One region of the Streptomyces sp. NPDC090106 genome, then DNA from elsewhere that is predicted to be linked to it. Evidence: riboswitches for the same ligand, from Rfam matches in the RefSeq annotation. Region 1 holds a riboswitch; each other region holds the start of a gene.

What was found. A riboswitch is a leader RNA that binds a small molecule or an ion and turns the genes downstream of it on or off. The one in region 1 is predicted to bind cobalamin.
Region 2: linked by a shared signal. The riboswitch ahead of ACIPSE_RS17180 (prenyltransferase/squalene oxidase repeat-containing protein) and the one ahead of metE (5-methyltetrahydropteroyltriglutamate--homocysteine S-methyltransferase) in region 1 are both predicted to bind cobalamin.
Region 3: linked by a shared signal. The riboswitch ahead of ACIPSE_RS42385 (ABC transporter substrate-binding protein) and the one ahead of metE (5-methyltetrahydropteroyltriglutamate--homocysteine S-methyltransferase) in region 1 are both predicted to bind cobalamin.
Region 4: linked by a shared signal. The riboswitch ahead of ACIPSE_RS19930 (cobalamin biosynthesis protein) and the one ahead of metE (5-methyltetrahydropteroyltriglutamate--homocysteine S-methyltransferase) in region 1 are both predicted to bind cobalamin.

Annotation. Positions count from the first base shown of each region.
Region 1 is NZ_JBIVDS010000006.1:442-4,644, reverse strand. Features, by position in the region: gene ACIPSE_RS20300 (MFS transporter) at 1-1,425, shown strand, start outside; cobalamin riboswitch at 1,428-1,654, shown strand; gene metE (5-methyltetrahydropteroyltriglutamate--homocysteine S-methyltransferase) at 1,807-4,137, shown strand.
Region 2 is NZ_JBIVDS010000005.1:27,771-31,973, forward strand. Features, by position in the region: gene ACIPSE_RS17170 (CbiQ family ECF transporter T component) at 1-408, opposite strand, end outside; gene ACIPSE_RS17175 (SCO2322 family protein) at 398-1,039, opposite strand; gene ACIPSE_RS17180 (prenyltransferase/squalene oxidase repeat-containing protein) at 1,036-2,265, opposite strand; cobalamin riboswitch at 2,384-2,518, opposite strand; gene ACIPSE_RS17185 (MBL fold metallo-hydrolase) at 2,594-3,631, opposite strand; gene ACIPSE_RS17190 (aldehyde dehydrogenase) at 3,832-4,203, shown strand, end outside.
Region 3 is NZ_JBIVDS010000020.1:11,858-16,060, forward strand. Features, by position in the region: gene ACIPSE_RS42375 (ABC transporter ATP-binding protein) at 1-325, opposite strand, end outside; gene ACIPSE_RS42380 (FecCD family ABC transporter permease) at 322-1,338, opposite strand; gene ACIPSE_RS42385 (ABC transporter substrate-binding protein) at 1,335-2,348, opposite strand; cobalamin riboswitch at 2,391-2,579, opposite strand; gene ACIPSE_RS42390 (CoA-binding protein) at 2,654-3,061, shown strand; gene ACIPSE_RS42395 (formylglycine-generating enzyme family protein) at 3,120-4,013, shown strand; gene ACIPSE_RS42400 (hypothetical protein) at 4,024-4,203, opposite strand, start outside.
Region 4 is NZ_JBIVDS010000005.1:638,715-642,917, forward strand. Features, by position in the region: gene ACIPSE_RS19925 (cobyric acid synthase) at 1-986, opposite strand, end outside; gene ACIPSE_RS19930 (cobalamin biosynthesis protein) at 983-1,924, opposite strand; cobalamin riboswitch at 2,024-2,166, opposite strand; gene ACIPSE_RS19935 (hypothetical protein) at 2,347-2,568, opposite strand; gene ACIPSE_RS19940 (anion permease) at 2,599-3,825, opposite strand; gene ACIPSE_RS19945 (lysozyme) at 3,979-4,203, opposite strand, start outside.

The DNA of each region.
Region 1 (4,203 bases):
GCCGACCTCCAGTGGGTCACCAACTCCTACCTCCTCGCGCTCGCCGGCGCGCTGATCCTCGGCGGCAAGCTCGGCGACCGCTTCGGGCGCCGCACGTTCTACCTGATCGGCGTCGCGGGCTTCACCCTCTCCTCCGTGGCGATCGGACTGTCCGGTTCGATCACCGGTGTCATCGCCTTCCGCGCCCTCCAGGGCTTCTTCGGCGCCCTGCTGATGCCGAACACCCTCGGCATGCTCCGGGCGGTGTTCCCGCCGCGGAAGTTCGGCATGGCGGTCGGCATCTGGGCGATGGTCTCCTCGGTCTCCACCGCGCTCGGCCCGATCGTCGGCGGACTGCTCGTGCAGCACGTGAACTGGGAGTCGGTCTTCTACATCAACGCCCCGATCGGTGTCGCCGCTCTCGTGTTCAGCGCGCTCGTGCTGCCGCAGAGCAAGAACGCCGCCGCCGCGGACGAGAAGTTCGACATCGCCGGGGTGGTCCTGCTCGCGCTCGGTCTGCTCGCGCTCGTCTTCGGCGTCGTCAAGGGCGAGACCTGGGGCTGGACCTCGGGCGGCACGCTCGGCTCGATCGGGGCGGGCCTGGCCCTGGTGCTGGTCTTCGGCTGGTACGAGACCCGGGTGGCGTCCCCGCTCCTGCCGATGCGGCTGTTCCGCAACCCGGCGCTCACCATCGGCACCGTCATCACCGCGCTGAACTTCTTCGTCCTGCTCGGCGTGATCTTCTTCGTCATGCTCTACCTCCAGAACGTGCGCGGCTTCAGCCCCGTGGAGGCCGGGGTGCGGACCCTGCCGCTGAGCCTCGCCTCGGTCGTCGCCTCCCCGCTGGGCGCGGCGCTCACCGACCGGTTCGGGCCCCGGCTGACGATGCCGCTCGGCATGGTGCTCCAGGGCGCCGCCTGCTTCACGATGCTGAGCTGGAGCGCCGACTCGTCGTACGCCACGATGTGGCCGCCGTTCATCGCGCTCGGGCTCGGTGTCGGCATGGTGATGTCGTCGTCCTCGGACGCGATCGTCGGCAACGCCCCGGTGAAGGACGGCGGTGTGGCGGGCGGCCTCCAGGCGACGGCCCTCCAGATCGGCGGCGCGCTCGGCACCTCGGTGCTGGTCTCCCTGATCAGCGGTCGCGTCGGGTCCACCCTGAGCGGCGAACTCACCTCCGCCGGGGTCCCGTCGGCCGCCGCCGAGGGGCTCGCCGAGGCGAAGGACGCCGTGGCGATGGGCGTGGCGCCGGTGTCGGACGAGATGCCCGAGCAGCTCAGGTCCGCGGTCGTCGAGGGCAGTCACCAGGCGTTCATGAACGGCGTCCACACGTCCGTCCTGGTCGCGGGTGTGCTGTGCGTGCTGGGCGCGTTGACGGCGGTCGTCGGCGTACGCCGCACCACGGCTCCCGGGGAGAAGGTGGCTGCGGTGGCGGTCGCGCACTGACTAAGGTGGCCCGTGCAGCTGGTTCGCCCCGTCCGCCAGGCGGGGCGTCGTAAGAGGGAACCCGGTGAGATTCCGGGACTGCCCCGCAGCGGTGAGTGGGAACGAGCGCCGTCATACGCACTGGGTCCGGACAACGGGCCTGGGAAGCGACGGCCAGTAGGTGTCCTCGGTGAGATGCGCGAGGACGTGCCCGCGAGTCCGAAGACCTGCCGGCTGCCCGGGCGCGAAGCACTCGCGCGCGGTGTCCCGGTGACCTCGTGGGCGGGTCGGCGTGCGGAACCCGGTGGCTTCGGCCGCCGGGCACTCACCCCTTCGCGTCCTCGTCCCGTCGCCGGGATCTCAGGGAATCGTCTCGCGAAGGAGATCTCCGTGACCAGCAGCATGACCGGCACCGCGACGAGCGGGCGGACGACCGTACGGGCCACCGTGTACGGCCACCCCCGGCAGGGCCCCGGCCGGGAGCTGAAGCGGGCCGTCGAAGGCTATTGGAAGGGCCGCGTCGGCGCCGCCGAACTCCGTGCGACCGCGGCCGAGTTGCGCGCCGCGAACTGGCGGCGGCTCACCGGGGCGGGCATCGACGAGGTGCCGACCGGCGACTTCTCGCTCTACGACCACGTCCTGGACACCACCGTCATGGTCGGTGCGGTCCCGGAGCGGCACCGGGCGGCCGTCGAAGCCGACGCGCTGGACGGGTACTTCGCCATGGCGCGCGGCACGCAGGACGTCGCTCCGCTGGAGATGACGAAGTGGTTCGACACCAACTACCACTATCTGGTGCCCGAGTTGGGCCCGGACACCGTCTTCGCCGCCGAACCGGCGCAGCAGGTTGCGGAGTTGCGGGAGGCCCTCGCCCTCGGTCTCACCGCCCGGCCGGTCCTGGTGGGGCCGGTGACCTATCTGCTGCTCGCCAAGCCCGCGCCCGGCGCCCCCGCGGACTTCGAGCCGCTGACCCTGCTGGACCGGCTGCTGCCGGTGTACGCCGAGGTCCTCGCCGACCTGCGCGCGGCGGGCGCCGAGTGGGTGCAGCTCGACGAGCCCGCCCTGGTGCAGGACCGCACCCCGGCGGAGCTGAACGCGGCGGCCCGCGCCTACCGGGACCTGGGCGGCATCCCGGCGGGCGACCGGCCCAAGCTGCTGGTCGCCTCCTACTTCGACCGGCTCGGCGAGGCCCTGCCGGTGCTGGCCCAGGCACCCGTGGAGGGACTCGCCCTGGACCTGACGGGGTCCGGCGCCGCCAACCTGGACGACCTGGCGGCGGTCGGCGGACTGCCCGGCAAGCGGCTGGTGGCCGGGGTCGTCGACGGCCGCAACGTCTGGGTGAACGACCTGGCGAAGTCCCTCTCCGTGCTCGGCACCCTGCTGGGGCTCGCCGACCGGGTGGACGTGGCCGCGTCCTGCTCGCTGCTGCACGTTCCCCTGGACACGGCGGCCGAGAAGGACATCGACCCGCAGATCCTGCGCTGGCTCGCCTTCGCCCGGCAGAAGACCGCCGAGATCGTCACCCTCGCCCGGGGCCTGAGCCGCGGGACCGCCGCCATCACCGCCGAACTGGCCGCGAACCGCGCCGTGCTGGCCTCCCGCGCCGCCTCCCCGCTCACCCACGACCCGGCGGTCAGGTCCCGTGCCTCCGCCGTGACCGGGGACGACACCCGCCGCGCGCAGCCGTACGCCGAGCGGGCCGCCGCCCAGCGGGAGCGGCTCGGGCTGCCGCCGCTGCCCGTCACGACCATCGGCTCGTTCCCGCAGACCGCCGAACTGCGCACCGCCCGAGCCGACTTGAGGGCGGGCCGGATCGACACCGCCGCCTACGAGGAGCGCATCAGGGCGGAGATCGGCGAGGTGATCGCCTTCCAGGAGAAGGCCGGCGTGGACGTCCTCGTGCACGGCGAACCCGAACGCAACGACATGGTCCAGTACTTCGCCGAGCAGCTGACCGGCTACCTCGCCACCCGCCACGGCTGGGTCCAGTCCTACGGCACCCGGTACGTCCGCCCGCCGGTCCTCGCCGGTGACATCTCCCGCCCCGGACCGATGACGGTGCGCTGGACGTCGTACGCCCGGTCGCTGACCTCACGGCCGGTCAAGGGCATGCTGACCGGGCCGGTCACCATGCTCGCCTGGTCCTTCGTCCGGGACGACCAGCCGCTCGCCGAGACGGCCCGGCAGGTCGCGCTCGCGCTGCGGGACGAGGTCGCCGACCTGGAGGCGGCGGGGACCTCCGTGATCCAGGTCGACGAGCCCGCGCTGCGGGAGACGCTGCCGCCGCGCGCCGCCGACCACGCCGCCTACCTCGCGTGGGCGACGGAGGCGTTCCGGCTGACGACCGCCGGGGTGCGGCCGGACACCCAGATCCACACCCACATGTGCTACGCCGAGTTCGGTGACGTCGTCGGGGCCATCGACGACCTCGACGCCGACGTGATCAGCCTGGAGGCCGCCCGCTCCCATATGCAGGTGGCCCGGGAGCTGGCCGCGCACGGCTATCCGCGGGAGGCGGGACCCGGCGTGTACGACATCCACTCGCCGCGCGTGCCGAGCGCCGGGGAGGCGGCGGAGCTGCTGCGGACCGGGCTGGCGGCGATCCCCGCCGAGCGGCTGTGGGTCAACCCCGACTGCGGGCTGAAGACCCGGGGCTGGCCGGAGACCCGGGCCTCGCTGGAGAACCTGGTCGCCGCCGCGCGCACGGTGAGGGGTGAACTCACGGCCCGTTGACACGGCGGGAGCCGCCGGGACACCCTCCCCGCCGGGGCCCTCGACGCCTCGGCGGGGTGCCGGCGG
Region 2 (4,203 bases), on a different contig from region 1:
GACGCAGACCAGGAGGGTGGCCAGCTTCAGCCCGTCGTAGAACGCGAAGGTGAGCGTCTCGGCGGTGACCCGGCCGCCCAGCCGGATGCCCTGCGCCCAGGCGGGGAGCGGGACTTCGGGCAGCGTGACGATCACATGCGTGCCCGGCAGCGGTGAGCCGAGGGTGACGGCGAAGACGAGACGGATGAGCAGGACGGCGAGGGCCAGCTTCACGAACGCGCCGTAGGAGCGGGCCCAGGGGGCGTCGGGGCGGCGGGCCGCGACCACGTACCCGGAGGTCGCCATGAGGAGGGCGAGCAGCAGCGGGTTGGTGGTGCGGGTCGCCGCGACGCCGAGGGACAGGGCCCAGAGCCACCAGGCCCCGGGGTGCGGGGAGTCGGGCGCGGGCCGCCGCGGCTCAGCGGGCATGTCTGCGACGCCTCGCCTGCCACACCGCCGCCCCGCCCAGCACCGCCACCGCCGCGACGCCCGCGAACAGGCCCACGGACGGGCCGGGTTCCTCCGACGCGGCCTTCTTCCGGTCGGTCCTGTCGCCGTCCTGGTGCGCCACCTGCTCGCCGCAGCCCGACTCCGGGTACCCGGAGATCGCGCACAGCAGGGCGTTGGTGTCGTAGCGCAGGGGCTTCGCGACCGAGGCGAGGGCCTCCGCGGTCGTCGCGTCCTCGGCCACCGACGCGCACGCGGTGCGGAGCGCGGGCGGGGTCTCGCCCGCCGGGGCGTCCGCCGCCGTACCGAAGTCGAGGACGAGCGCGACGCGCTTGCGGCCGTCCCGCGCGGGGGTGTCCGCGCAGAGGTCCGCGAAGTCCGCCGTGCGCGGTGTCGTCGCCTCGGAGGAGTCCTCGCTGACCGCGAACCGGAAGCCCTGGACGTCGCCGTCGGACGGCACGGCGGTCGCCGGGCCCTGGGTCGCGTACGTCCAGGCGGTGCCGGCGCGGTCCCAGAACGACCAGTAGCGGTAGCCGGTGGCCTGGGCCGCCTGGGCGGCGCCGGTCACGAGGACGAGCGCGGCCAGGACGGGTGCGAGGACCCGGCGGATCACGGCTGCCGCTTCCTGGTGCGCCCGCTGAGGAGGAAGCCGATGCCGATGCCGCCGACGAGTCCGACGCCGACGATCCACCAGACGCCGACGCCCCCGCCGTCCTCGTCCTCCTTCTTGTCCTTCTCCTTGTCCCCGGCGGCGCCGGTCCCCTTCGCGGCGGGCACGCTCGCCGGCTTCGGGCCGGTCGCGTCGAGCAGCGCGATCAGGTCCTCGCCGCCGAAGGCGCGCGGGTCCAGGCCGGCGGCGCGGGCGGCGAAGACGAGCTGGGCGTAGGCGGCGGGGCCGCTCTGCCCGGCCCATTCGAGGGAGTTGGCCGCGAGCCAGCGGGCGGAGGCGGCGGCCTCGCTCGTGAAGCCGGCGGCGGACAGGGCGACGACCGCGTCGGCGGTGTTGCCGAAGTCCGGCTGGTCCTCGGAGCCGGGCAGCGCCGACATGAGGTGGGCGTCCTCGCCCATCGCGCCGACGAGGTACGCGGCGCCGTTGCGGGCGGCCCGCGTGAGGTCGCCGGGCTTCGCGCAGGACGTGGAGGCCTGGTCGGCGCCGGGCACCACGGCCCCCGGCTGTCCGCCGAAGGCGCTCAGCACGGCCGCGGCCGTGGCGTCCGCGTTGGCGGTGAGCTCGCCCTTCTTGCCGGGCTGGTAGGCGAAGGCGCCCGCGCCGTCGCCCGTGCAGGGCAGGGCGAGCTCCAGCAGGGCGTCCGAGGGGGTGTGCCCGTCCTTCTCGACCTCCGTGACCGACCGTCCGGCGGAGCGGAACGCGCCGATGACGACGGACGTGGAGTTCGCGTCGCTGGCCCCGCCCTCGGTGTAGCCCCAGCCGCCGTCGGTGTTCTGGACCGACCGCAGCCAGGCGAGGGCCTTGGACACCGCCTTGTCGTTCCCGGCGAGGGCCTGCGCCGCGACGGCCGTGCTGTTGGTGTCGACCATGACCTTCGCGTCGCACGCCTGGGCGGGGTCGGCGCGGAACGCGGGGAAGGCGCCGTTCGCGCACTGCTGGCCGACGAGCCAGTCCACCGCCGTCGCGGCCGGCTCGACACCCTGCTCCCGCTGCGCGAGCAGGGTCAGCGACTGCCGCCACACGCCGTCGTACGTCGGGTCCGCCGAGCCGTACAGGCCGTCCGGGACGGCTGTGGAGGGCGAGGGGGAGGGGGACGCGGCCACGGCCGGGGCGGCCGTGGCGAGCACGGCGGTGGCGGCCAGGGCCGCGGCGCTGCGGCGGACGTTCATGATCGGCGGATGCCTCTCCCTGCGGGGGAGCCGGGCAGCACGGGACGACCCCGGGCGGCTCGGCCCCGTAGACCTCGACGGTGCCGTGCGCCGGCCGGTTGCCGACGCGCGTGAGCCGGTCATGAGCACCGCACGGGGCGATCCGGCTCGCCGCCCCTGGTTCGCGGGCGGCTCACGGTTGCGGGTCAGCGCCGGAATTGCACCGGCTTTCCCCCGTACGGGTGTGATGACGACCCGGTCACTGTACCGGGCCGTGCCGACGCGCCTGGGAGCCCCCTGTGAGCGGGCCCCGGAGGCACGGCTTCGGGTAGGTGCGCGCCCGGTGCCCTCACACCGCCACGTACGTCACCGGGTCGCTCCCCGCGACCGCCTCCGCGCGGCCCAGTTTGACCAGGCGGCGGACGTGGGCCTCCGCCTCCGAGACGGCGATGGTGCGTGAGGCGTAGGGGATGTCGGACCAGGGGCGGTTCCACTCCATGCGCTCGGCCAGCTGCCAGGGGGTGAGGGGCCGGGCCAGGAGGGTGTGCAGGCCGGTGAGGCGTTCCTCGTGGTGGGCGAGCAACTCCCGTACGCGGGACGGGGCGTCGGGGAAGGCGTGCTGGTGGGCGGGGAGCACCTCGGCGGGGGCGAGGCGGCCGACGCGTTCCAGGGAGTCGAGGTAGTCGCCGAGGGGGTCGGTGACGGTGGCGTCGTCGGGGTCCTCGTAGAGGCCGATGTGCGGGGTGATCTCGGGCAGCAGGTGGTCGCCGGAGAACAGGCGCCCGTTGCCGGGGAGCCGTTCCGGGTGGTCCTCCTCCAGGTGCAGGCAGACATGGCCCGGCGTGTGGCCCGGGGTCCAGATCGCGCGCAGCCGCCGGCCGGGCAGCGGCAGCGTCTCGCCGGGGACGATCTCGCGGTCGGGCAGGGCGGGGGAGAAGCCGGGGAGGCGGCGCGGGCGGGGCGAGCGCAGGGGCGCGATGTGCTCCTCCGGGGCGCCGGCGGCCGTCAGCTTCGCGGTCATGTAGGTGTACCAGCGCTCGGACCGGGTCTCGCGGGTGCGGCGGACGATGGCGGCGTCGGCCTCGTGCATCGCGATCCAGGCGCCGGAGGCGTCCCGCACCTTGCCGGACAGGCCGTGGTGGTCGGGGTGGTGGTGGGTGATCACCACGCCGTGGATCTCGCCGGGCGCGGTGCCGCACGCGGCGAGACCGGCCGCGAGGGTGTCCCAGGACGCGGGGTCGTCCCAGCCCGTGTCGATCAGCACCGGACCCCGGTCGGTGTCGACGACGTAGACGAGTGTGTGGCCGAGCGGGTTGTCCGGGATGGGGACCCTGAGGGACCGGACACCCCCACCGTGGTCGCCGACCGTGGGCCTGGGCTGTGACATGGGTTCCCCCGTCTCCGCGTTCCCGTCACTATAACTAGAACGGGTTCCTGTGGGAGCCCCAGTCACCTACTCGGACCGGCTCCGGCGGCACGGTGAACCGGTGTGAGGTCTGTGGACTCATCCGAGTGGAACTGGTATCAGTTCCGGTATCTCAGAATCTGATGAACCGTCAGAGTCAGCTCCCGGGGAGGCGGTCGGCGATGACCGAGCTCGTGGAACACGGACAGCTTTTCATCGGCGGGGAGTTGACCGACCCCCTCGGCCCGGACGTCATCGAGGTGATCTCCCCGCACACCGAGGAGGTCATCGGGCGGGTGCCGCACGCCGCGCCCGGGGACGTGGACCGCGCGGTGGCCGCCGCGCGGCGGGCGTTCGACGAAGGGCCCTGGCCCCGGCTGTCGTTGGACGAGCGGATCGAGGTCGTCACCCGCATCAAGGACGGCATCCTCGTCCGGCACGAGGAGATCGCCCGCGTCATCTCCTCCGAGAACGGCTCCCCGTACTCCTGGAGCGTCCTGGCGCAGGCGCTCGGCGCGATGATGGTGTGGGACGCGGCGATCACGGTCGCGCGC
Region 3 (4,203 bases), on a different contig from region 1:
TCCAGGCACGGCGGTGCGGGACCCGGCCCAGCCGGACGACGTCCAGGACCGTCAGCTCGACCTGGGTGTCGGCCTGCTGCTCGACCACCGCGAGGCGCCGGGCGACCTCGCGGCGGGGCAGGCCGGCCAGCGGGGCGTCGTCGAGCGTGACGACCCCGGCGGTCGGCGCGAGGAGTCCGGCGAGGAGGCGGATGAGCGTGGACTTGCCGGAGCCGTTGGGCCCGAGGAGCCCGACGACGGAGCCCGGCGCGGGGGCGAGGGTGACGCCGTCGAGGAGGAGATGGCCGTCGGTCGTCCGCCCGACCCGGTCCGCGGCGAGGCTCATCGCGCCGCCCCCCGGGTCCGGTACAGCACCGCCACGAACGCGGGTACGCCGATCAGGGAGGTCACGACGCCCACGGGGACCTCCTGCGGGTCGAGGACGGTACGGGCGAGGGTGTCCACCCACACCAGGAACACCGCCCCGGCGAGCGCCGACAGCGGCAGCAGCCGCGCGTGCCCGGGGCCGACGAGCGCCCGGACGGCGTGCGGCAGCACGAGGCCCACGAAGCCGATCGCCCCGGCCGAGCTGACCAGCGCGGCGGTGAGCAGCGCCGTGACGCAGAGCAGGACGAGCCGGGTGCGGGCCACGGAGACGCCGAGGGCCGCGGCGGCGTCCTGGCCGAAGGCGAACGCGTCGAGGGTGCGGGCGTACGACAGGCAGACGACGAGCGCGGCGGCGAGGACGGCCGTGCAGACGGCGACGTCGGTCCAGCCCGCGCCGCTCAGCGAGCCGAGGAGCCAGAACAGGACGCCGCGGGTGGTCTCGGCGTCGGCGGCGGTCATCACCACGAACGAGGTGAGCGCGGAGAAGAGCTGCATCGCGGCGACACCCGCGAGGACGACCCGGTCGGTGCTGCCGCCGAGGGTGTGGCTGAGCAGCAGGACGAGCGCGAAGGAGACGAGGGCGCCGAGGAACGCGCCGGCCGACACCGGGACGAGCCCGCCGCCGACGCCCAGGACGACCACCGCGACGGCCCCGGTCGAGGCGCCGGAGGAGACGCCGAGGACGAAGGGGTCGGCGAGCGGGTTGCGCAGCAGCGACTGCATGACCGCGCCGCACACGGCGAGCCCGGCCCCGCAGACGGCGGCCAGGAGGGTGCGGGGCAGCCGCAGCTCCCAGACGATGCCGTCGCGGATGGGCGGGAGCCCTGAGGTGCCGAGGCCGAGATGGGCCAGCACGGTCGACCACACGTCGGCGACGCCGATGTCCGCCGGGCCGATGGTGATCGCGACGGCGAGGGAGCCGGCGAGCAGCAGCGCGCCGGCGGTCCCGAGCGCCCAGGGCCGCACCGTCACGTGCCGAGCCCGGCCGCGCGGAGCCCGGCCGCGACCGTCTCCACGCCGTCGACGGTGCGGATGCTCGGGTTCATGGCCTGCCCGCTGAGCAGCACGTACCGCTTCTCGCGGACGGCGGTCATGTTCCTGGTGACCGGGTCGCTCTCCAGGAACCCGATCTTCCGCGCGGCGGATTCGGCGGTCTGCGACTTGCGGGTGAGGTCGCCGATGACGAGGACGTCCGGGTCGCGGTCGGCGACCGTCTCCCAGTTGATCTGCGGCCACTCCTCGTGCGAGTCGTCGAAGACGTTCTTCGCGCCGAGGCTGCGGGTGATGATGCCGGGCGCGCCGCAACAGCCCGCCATGTAGGGCGACTCGGCGTTGGCGAACCAGTACAGGACGCTGACGTCCGAGGCGTCGAGGCCCGAAGTGGCCTTCTTCATCCGCTGCTTGAGCGTGGCGACGAGTTTCTCGCCGCGCTCCTCCACGCCGAACACGGCCGCGAGGTCGCGGATCTCGCCGTAGACGGCGTCGATCCCCAGCGGCGTCCTGCGCGAGCCGTCGCCGTCCCCGGTGTTGTCCTTGCCCGCGCAGTCCGACGGGGAGACGTACGTCGGCACGCCCAGCTTCCCGAACTGCTCGCGGGTGGCGACGCCGCCCTTGCCGAGCGTGGAGACGAAGGAGGCGGCGACGAAGTCGGGTTCGGCGGCCAGGACCTTCTCGTAGGAGGGCGCGTTGTCGGCGAGGCGCGGCACCTTCGCGTTCGCCTTCTCCAGGTTCTTCAGTACGGGGTCGGTCCAGGTCGCGGTGCCCACTATGCGGTCGGCGAGGCCGAGGGACAGCATGATCTCGGTGGTGCCCTGGTTGAGGGAGACGGCCCGCTTCGGGGGCGTCTCGACGCGGACGGTCTCGCCGCAGTTTTTCAGGGTCACGGCGGCCTTGGTGTCGGCGGCGCCGGAACCGCCGTCGGAGCAGGCGGTCAGCAGGAAGGCGCCCGCCAGGAGCAGGGCGGTGGAACGTGCTTGGGGCACGGGAACAGGTCCTCAGTCGTCGAGGGCTCGAACGCGGAGCCCGGTCGTACGGAACGCGCCAGCAGGTCTTCGGACTCGGGTTCGTCCGGCACGGGGCGCCTTCCCGGACGCGTACGGCGTCCAGTGGCGAAAGGCCCCGCCCGTCCCCCTCACCGCTGCGCGTCAGTTCCGGATTCACACCGGATTCCCTGACCCACGTACATGGGTTCGACTGGCCTCGGCAAGCTATCACGGCCGGGAATCGCCGGGCGCCGCGCACTGTTGTGCCAAGGGCCCGACCGGCCACGCGACCTTGGGAGACGACCGTGCACGGCGACGAAGCGACGATCCGCAGGATGCTCACCGAGAGCGGGGACACCTGGGCCGTGGTGGGCCTGTCGTCCAACACGCGGCGCGCCGCGTACGGCGTGGCCGCGGCGCTCCAGCGGTACGGCAAGCGGGTCGTGCCCGTGCACCCCAAGGCGGAGACCGTGCACGGCGAGCAGGGCTACGCCTCCCTCGCCGAGATCCCCTTCGACGTGGACGTCGTCGACGTCTTCGTCAACAGCGACCTCGCCGGGGCCGTCGCGGACGAGGCCGTCGCCAAGGGGGCCAGGGCGGTCTGGTTCCAGCTCGGGGTGATCGACGAGGAGGCGTACGACCGGACACGCGCCGCCGGACTCGACATGGTCATGGACCGCTGCCCGGCGATCGAGATCCCCCGGCTGGGCTGACCCCGGCGGTCGCCGGCCCCGGCCCTCGGCACAGGGAGGCGGCGTAGGCTCGCCGACCATGCACGACTCCCCCTCGCCCTGCTGCGCGCCCTCCTCCGGTGCCGTGGACCTGCCGCGGATCGCGGTGCCGCCGGCCCGGACGCCGGTCGGCGACGACGGGACGGTGGCGCTGCCCGGCGGCGCGTTCCTCATGGGCGCCGAGGACGCGCAGGGCTTCCCGGCCGACGGAGAGGGGCCGGTGCGGACGGTACGGGTCGAGCCGTTCCGTATCGACGCGTACGCGGTGACCAACGAACGGTTCGCGGCGTTCGTCGACGACACCGGGTACGTCACCGACGCCGAGCGGCTGGACTGGTCGTACGTCTTCGCCGGGTTCCTGCCCGCCGCGCTGCGCCGGGGCGCGCCGCGTCCCGAGCAGACGCCGTGGTGGTGCGCGGTCGCCGGCGCGGCGTGGAACATGCCGGAGGGGCCCGGGAGTTCGGTCGCCGACCGGGCGGACCATCCCGTCGTGCACGTGTCGTGGCACGACGCGGCGGCCTACGCGGCCTGGGCGGGCCGGCGGCTGCCCACGGAGGCGGAGTGGGAGTACGCGGCCCGCGGCGGCCTGGAGCAGAAGCGCTACCCGTGGGGCGACGAACTCGACCCCGGCGGTGCGTTCCGCTGCAACATCTGGCGGGGCACCTTCCCGACGAGGAACACGGCCGCCGACGGCCACCGGGGCACCGCCCCCGTGACCGCCTTCGAACCCAACGGCTTCGGGCTGTACAACGTCTCCGGCAATGTGTGGGAGTGGTGCGCCGACCCGTGGGACCGCACGGAGGCGTCACGGGTCATCCGCGGCGGCTCGTACCTGTGCCACCGCTCGTACTGCAACCGCTACCGCGTGGCCGCCAGAAGCGCGAACACCCCGGACTCGTCCAGCGGCCACACGGGGTTCCGCTGCGCGGGGTGAGCCCGGCTGCCTAACGGCCGTCCTCGCACGCGTTGATGTAGTAGAGCTCTATCTCCACGTGGTCCGCCGGTCCGCCGCCCCAGAACGGCCGGGTGCCCACGTTGCCGCCGCAGAAGGCTTGCGGGCGCCGGGACTTGAGGGTGGCGTTGACGTCCTCGGCGAGATCGGTGGCGGCGCCCAGCTGGGCCTG
Region 4 (4,203 bases), on a different contig from region 1:
TCCGCGATCCCGCGCTCCCGCAGCCAGTCGAGGGCCCTGACCGTGGCGCGGGTTCCCGGGACGACGACGAGGTCGGCGTCGGCGAGTTCCTCGGGCCGGTCCACGAACCGCACGACGACGCCGGGTTCGGCGGCCAGCGCGTCGATGTCGGTGAAGTTGGACATCAGGGGGACGGCGCAGACGGCGATCCGCAGCACGTCCTCGCCGTGGGGCGGGGCGACGTTCGACTCGCGCACGGTGCCGCGCAGCGAGATGCGCAGCCCGTCCTCCTCGTCGATGCCGAGCCCGTGCCGGAACGGCAGCACCCCGTAGGTGTGCCGTCCGGTGAGTCCGTGGAGCATGTCGAGGCCGGGTTCGAGGAGCCCGACGTCGCCCCGGAACTTGTTGACGAGGAACCCGGCGACGAGCCGCTGGTCCTCCGGCGACAGCAGGGCGACGGTTCCGAAGAAGGAGGCGAAGACCCCGCCCCGGTCGATGTCCCCGACAACGAGGACGGGCAGCCCGGCGTTGCGGGCGATGCCCATGTTGACGATGTCGGTGCGCCGCAGGTTGATCTCGGCGGGGGACCCGGCGCCCTCGCAGATCACCGCGTCGTACGTGCCCCGCAGTTCGGCCAGGCAGTCCAGGACCGTCCCCAGCAACCGCTGCTGCCGTCCGCCGTGGTAGCCGCGCGCGCTCATCTCCCCGACGGGCTTGCCCATCAGCACGACCTGGCTGCTCTGGTCGCCGCCGGGCTTGAGCAGCACGGGGTTCATCAGCGCGGACGGTTCGATCCGGCAGGCCTGGGCCTGCATGGCCTGCGCCCGCCCGATCTCGGCGCCCTCGCGCGTCACGAACGAGTTGAGGGACATGTTCTGCGCCTTGAACGGGGCGACCTTCACCCCCTGCCGCACCAGCCACCGGCAGATCCCGGCGGTGACGACGCTCTTCCCGGCGTCGGAGGTGGTCCCCGCGACGAGCAGCCCCCCGCCCAAGCTCCCGCTCATCCCTTGCGCCCCTTCAGCAGAGCCCGCCCGGCGACGCTCACCCCGAGCGCCAGCAGCCCGACGCGCCGCGACAGCCGTACGGCGCGTTCGATGTCGTACGAGGCGACGGCCCGCCCCTCGCCGTTGAGTACGGGCCGGTGCTCGACGCGCCCCGCGTAGGAGAGCGTCCCGCCGAGCCGTACGCCGAGGGCGCCCGCGAACGAGGCCTCCACGGGGCCGGCGTTGGGGCTCGGGTGCTTGGCGGCGTCCTGGCGCCAGGCGCGGACGGCGCCCCGGCGGTCGTCCCCGCCGAGCGCGGCCAGCACGGCGGTCAGCCGCGCCCCCGGCCAGCCGGCCACGTCGTCCAGGCGCGCGGACGCCCAGCCGTACCGCAGGTACCGTTCGGAGCGGTGGCCGACCATCGCGTCGAGGGTGTTGACGGCCCGGAACCCGAGCAGCCCCGGCACCCCGCCGACGGCTCCCCACACGAGCGCGCCGACGACGGCGTCGGAGGTGTTCTCGGCGACGGACTCGACGACGGCGCGGGCGATCCCGTCGGAGTCGAGCGCCTGCGGGTCGCGCCCGCACAGATGGGGCAGCCGGGCCCGGGCCGCGTCGACGTCCCCGGCGTCCAGCGCCCGCCCGACGACCCGGGCCTCGCGCGCGAGGGAGGTCCCCCCGACGACGGCCCAGGTGGCGGCGGCGGTCAGGGCGACGGAGGCGGCACGGGAGGGGCGCACGGCCCGCTCGGCCACGGCCCCGAGGGCGACGGCGCTCCCGGCGCACACGGCGGTGTGCAGGGCGCCCCACCCGCGGTGGTCCCGCCACAGCACCCGCTCCACGGCTCCCGCGGCCCGCCCGAACGCGGCGACCGGATGCCCCCGGCGGGGATCGCCGAGCAGCAGGTCACCGAGGAGGCCGGCGGCGGCGCCGTACGCGAAGACGCGATCGGCACGCACCGGTTCAGCCGATCGGGAGTGCGCGGGACGGTCCGGTCACAGGGTTCGGTCGGCAGGCGAACATCGCGATATGTCCTCACTCAGGGTGTCCACGCCCTGGTTCGACGAGACCGGCGGTGAGAGTTCCTGGCTCCCGGGGGTGTCTACCCCGGTGACAGTGGCGGGACCGCGCCGGATTCGCACCGGCTTCCTCTTCTGCCGCCGTACATGGCCCCGGAAGTCCACCACGCCCCCGGAACGGCCGTCAACTTGCCGTTGACCTGCGGGAGCGGAGTGTGGACAACCCCACACCGGCACCGTGACGACGGGCTCGCGGCGACCGGCTCACGGCATGTTTCCCGCCCCGGTGGGCACACAGAGGTCCGCCCTGTCCGGTCCCCGGGAAGGGGACCGGACAGGGCGGACGGGAACGCTGCCGGGTGTCAGGCCACGATCAGGTAGATGCCGTAGCCGACCGCCGCCGCGCAGGCGGCGAAGCAGGCGTAGGCGCCGGTGACCGCGAGGGCGGCGGTGCCGCCCTGTGCGACGGCCCGCTCCTGGCGGGACAGGCCCATCACGCCGAGGGTGAAGAGGGCCACCAGAGCCACGGTGACCACGAGGCTGACGCCGAAGACGGAGCCGAGTGCCGCCCAGTCGATTTCCATGATGCGCTTCCTTGGGTTGCCTGGTGGGGGTCAGGCCGTGGCCTGCGACGGGGTGGGTTCGGTGGCCGCGGGGGCCGGGATCGTGGCGGTCAGGTCGCCGGTGGGCGGCGGGGTGACCGCGGCGATCGCCGTGGTGACGACACCGGCGGGCTCGGCGTCGGCGTCGTTGACGTTGGTGTGGTCGACGACCTCGCGGCGGGAGAGCTTCCAGATCCAGGCGCTGGAGCCGATGAGGAAGGCCGCCACGATCGCGGTGCCCCAGCTGCCGAGGCCGGTGACGTACTCGGCGAGCGCGCCGACCAGGGCCGCCGCCGGGAGGGTCAGGCCCCAGGCCACGAACATCCGGGTGGCGGTGGACCAGCGGACCACGCCGCCCTTGCGGCCGAGGCCCGCGCCCATCACCGATCCGGAGACGGAGTGCGTGGTGGACAGGGAGAAGCCGAGGTGCGAGGAGGCCAGGATGACGGTCGCCGCGCTGGTCTGGGCGGCGAAGCCCTGCTGCGGCTGGAGGTCGGTCAGGCCCTTGCCCATGGTGCGGATGATGCGCCAACCGCCGAGGTAGGTGCCGAGGGCGATGGCCATGCCCGCGGAGAGGATGACCCACAGCGGCGGGTCGGAGTCGGGGGCGACGGCGCCGCCGGCGACCAGGGCGAGGGTGATGATGCCCATCGTCTTCTGGGCGTCGTTGGTGCCGTGGGCGAGGGAGACGAGACCGGCGGAGGCGATCTGGCCCGCGCGGTAGCCCTTCGCGGCGGCCTTGCCGTCGGCCTTCCTGCCGATCGAGTAGGACAGCCGCGTGGCCAGCATGGCCGCGAGACCGGCGACGATCGGGGCCACGACGGCCGGGATCAGGACCTTGGTGACGAGGACGTCGCCGTGGACCGCGCCGACGCCCGCCGAGGCGATGGTCGCGCCGATCAGGCCGCCCATGAGGGCGTGGGAGGAACTGGAGGGCAGGCCCACCAGCCAGGTGAGGAGGTTCCAGAGGATCGCGCCGACCAGGGCGGCGAAGATGACCTCGGGACGGATGCCGGTCTCGTCGACGAGACCCTTGGAGATCGTGTTGGCGACCTCCACGGAGAGGAAGGCGCCCACAAGGTTCAGCACGGCGGACATGGCCACCGCGACCTTGGGCTTGAGTGCACCGGTCGAGATGGTCGTGGCCATCGCGTTGGCGGTGTCGTGAAAACCGTTCGTGAAATCGAACGCAAGTGCGGTTACCACCACAATCGCGAGGATCAGCGAGAAGTTTTCCATTTACCCAGGCAATCGTTCGAGGTCATTGGTCGGATGAACGTAGGTAACCTGGATGAACGGAAGGTGAACTGAGGCGGGCCGCATGGTGTCCGAACGGACTGGTTCCGGTCTGATCGTTTCCCGCCGGAACCACGCGGTCCGTTCGTCGCACGGCTAGGCGCCCCGGGCGAACCTCTTGAGCTGTGCCATGGAGCCGTTGAAGAGATTCTGGTCACCCGGCAGAGAGCCGCTGTTGTCGTACTGCCAGAGCGTCCAGAACGACCACCCGGCGGGCAGCGACCCGGCGTCCGCCGCGTCGTAACGGGCGATCCACAGGGCGTGATCCGACGCGAAGGCGCGGCTGCCGCCGGTGCACCTGTTCCACCAGTGGGCCGTCGT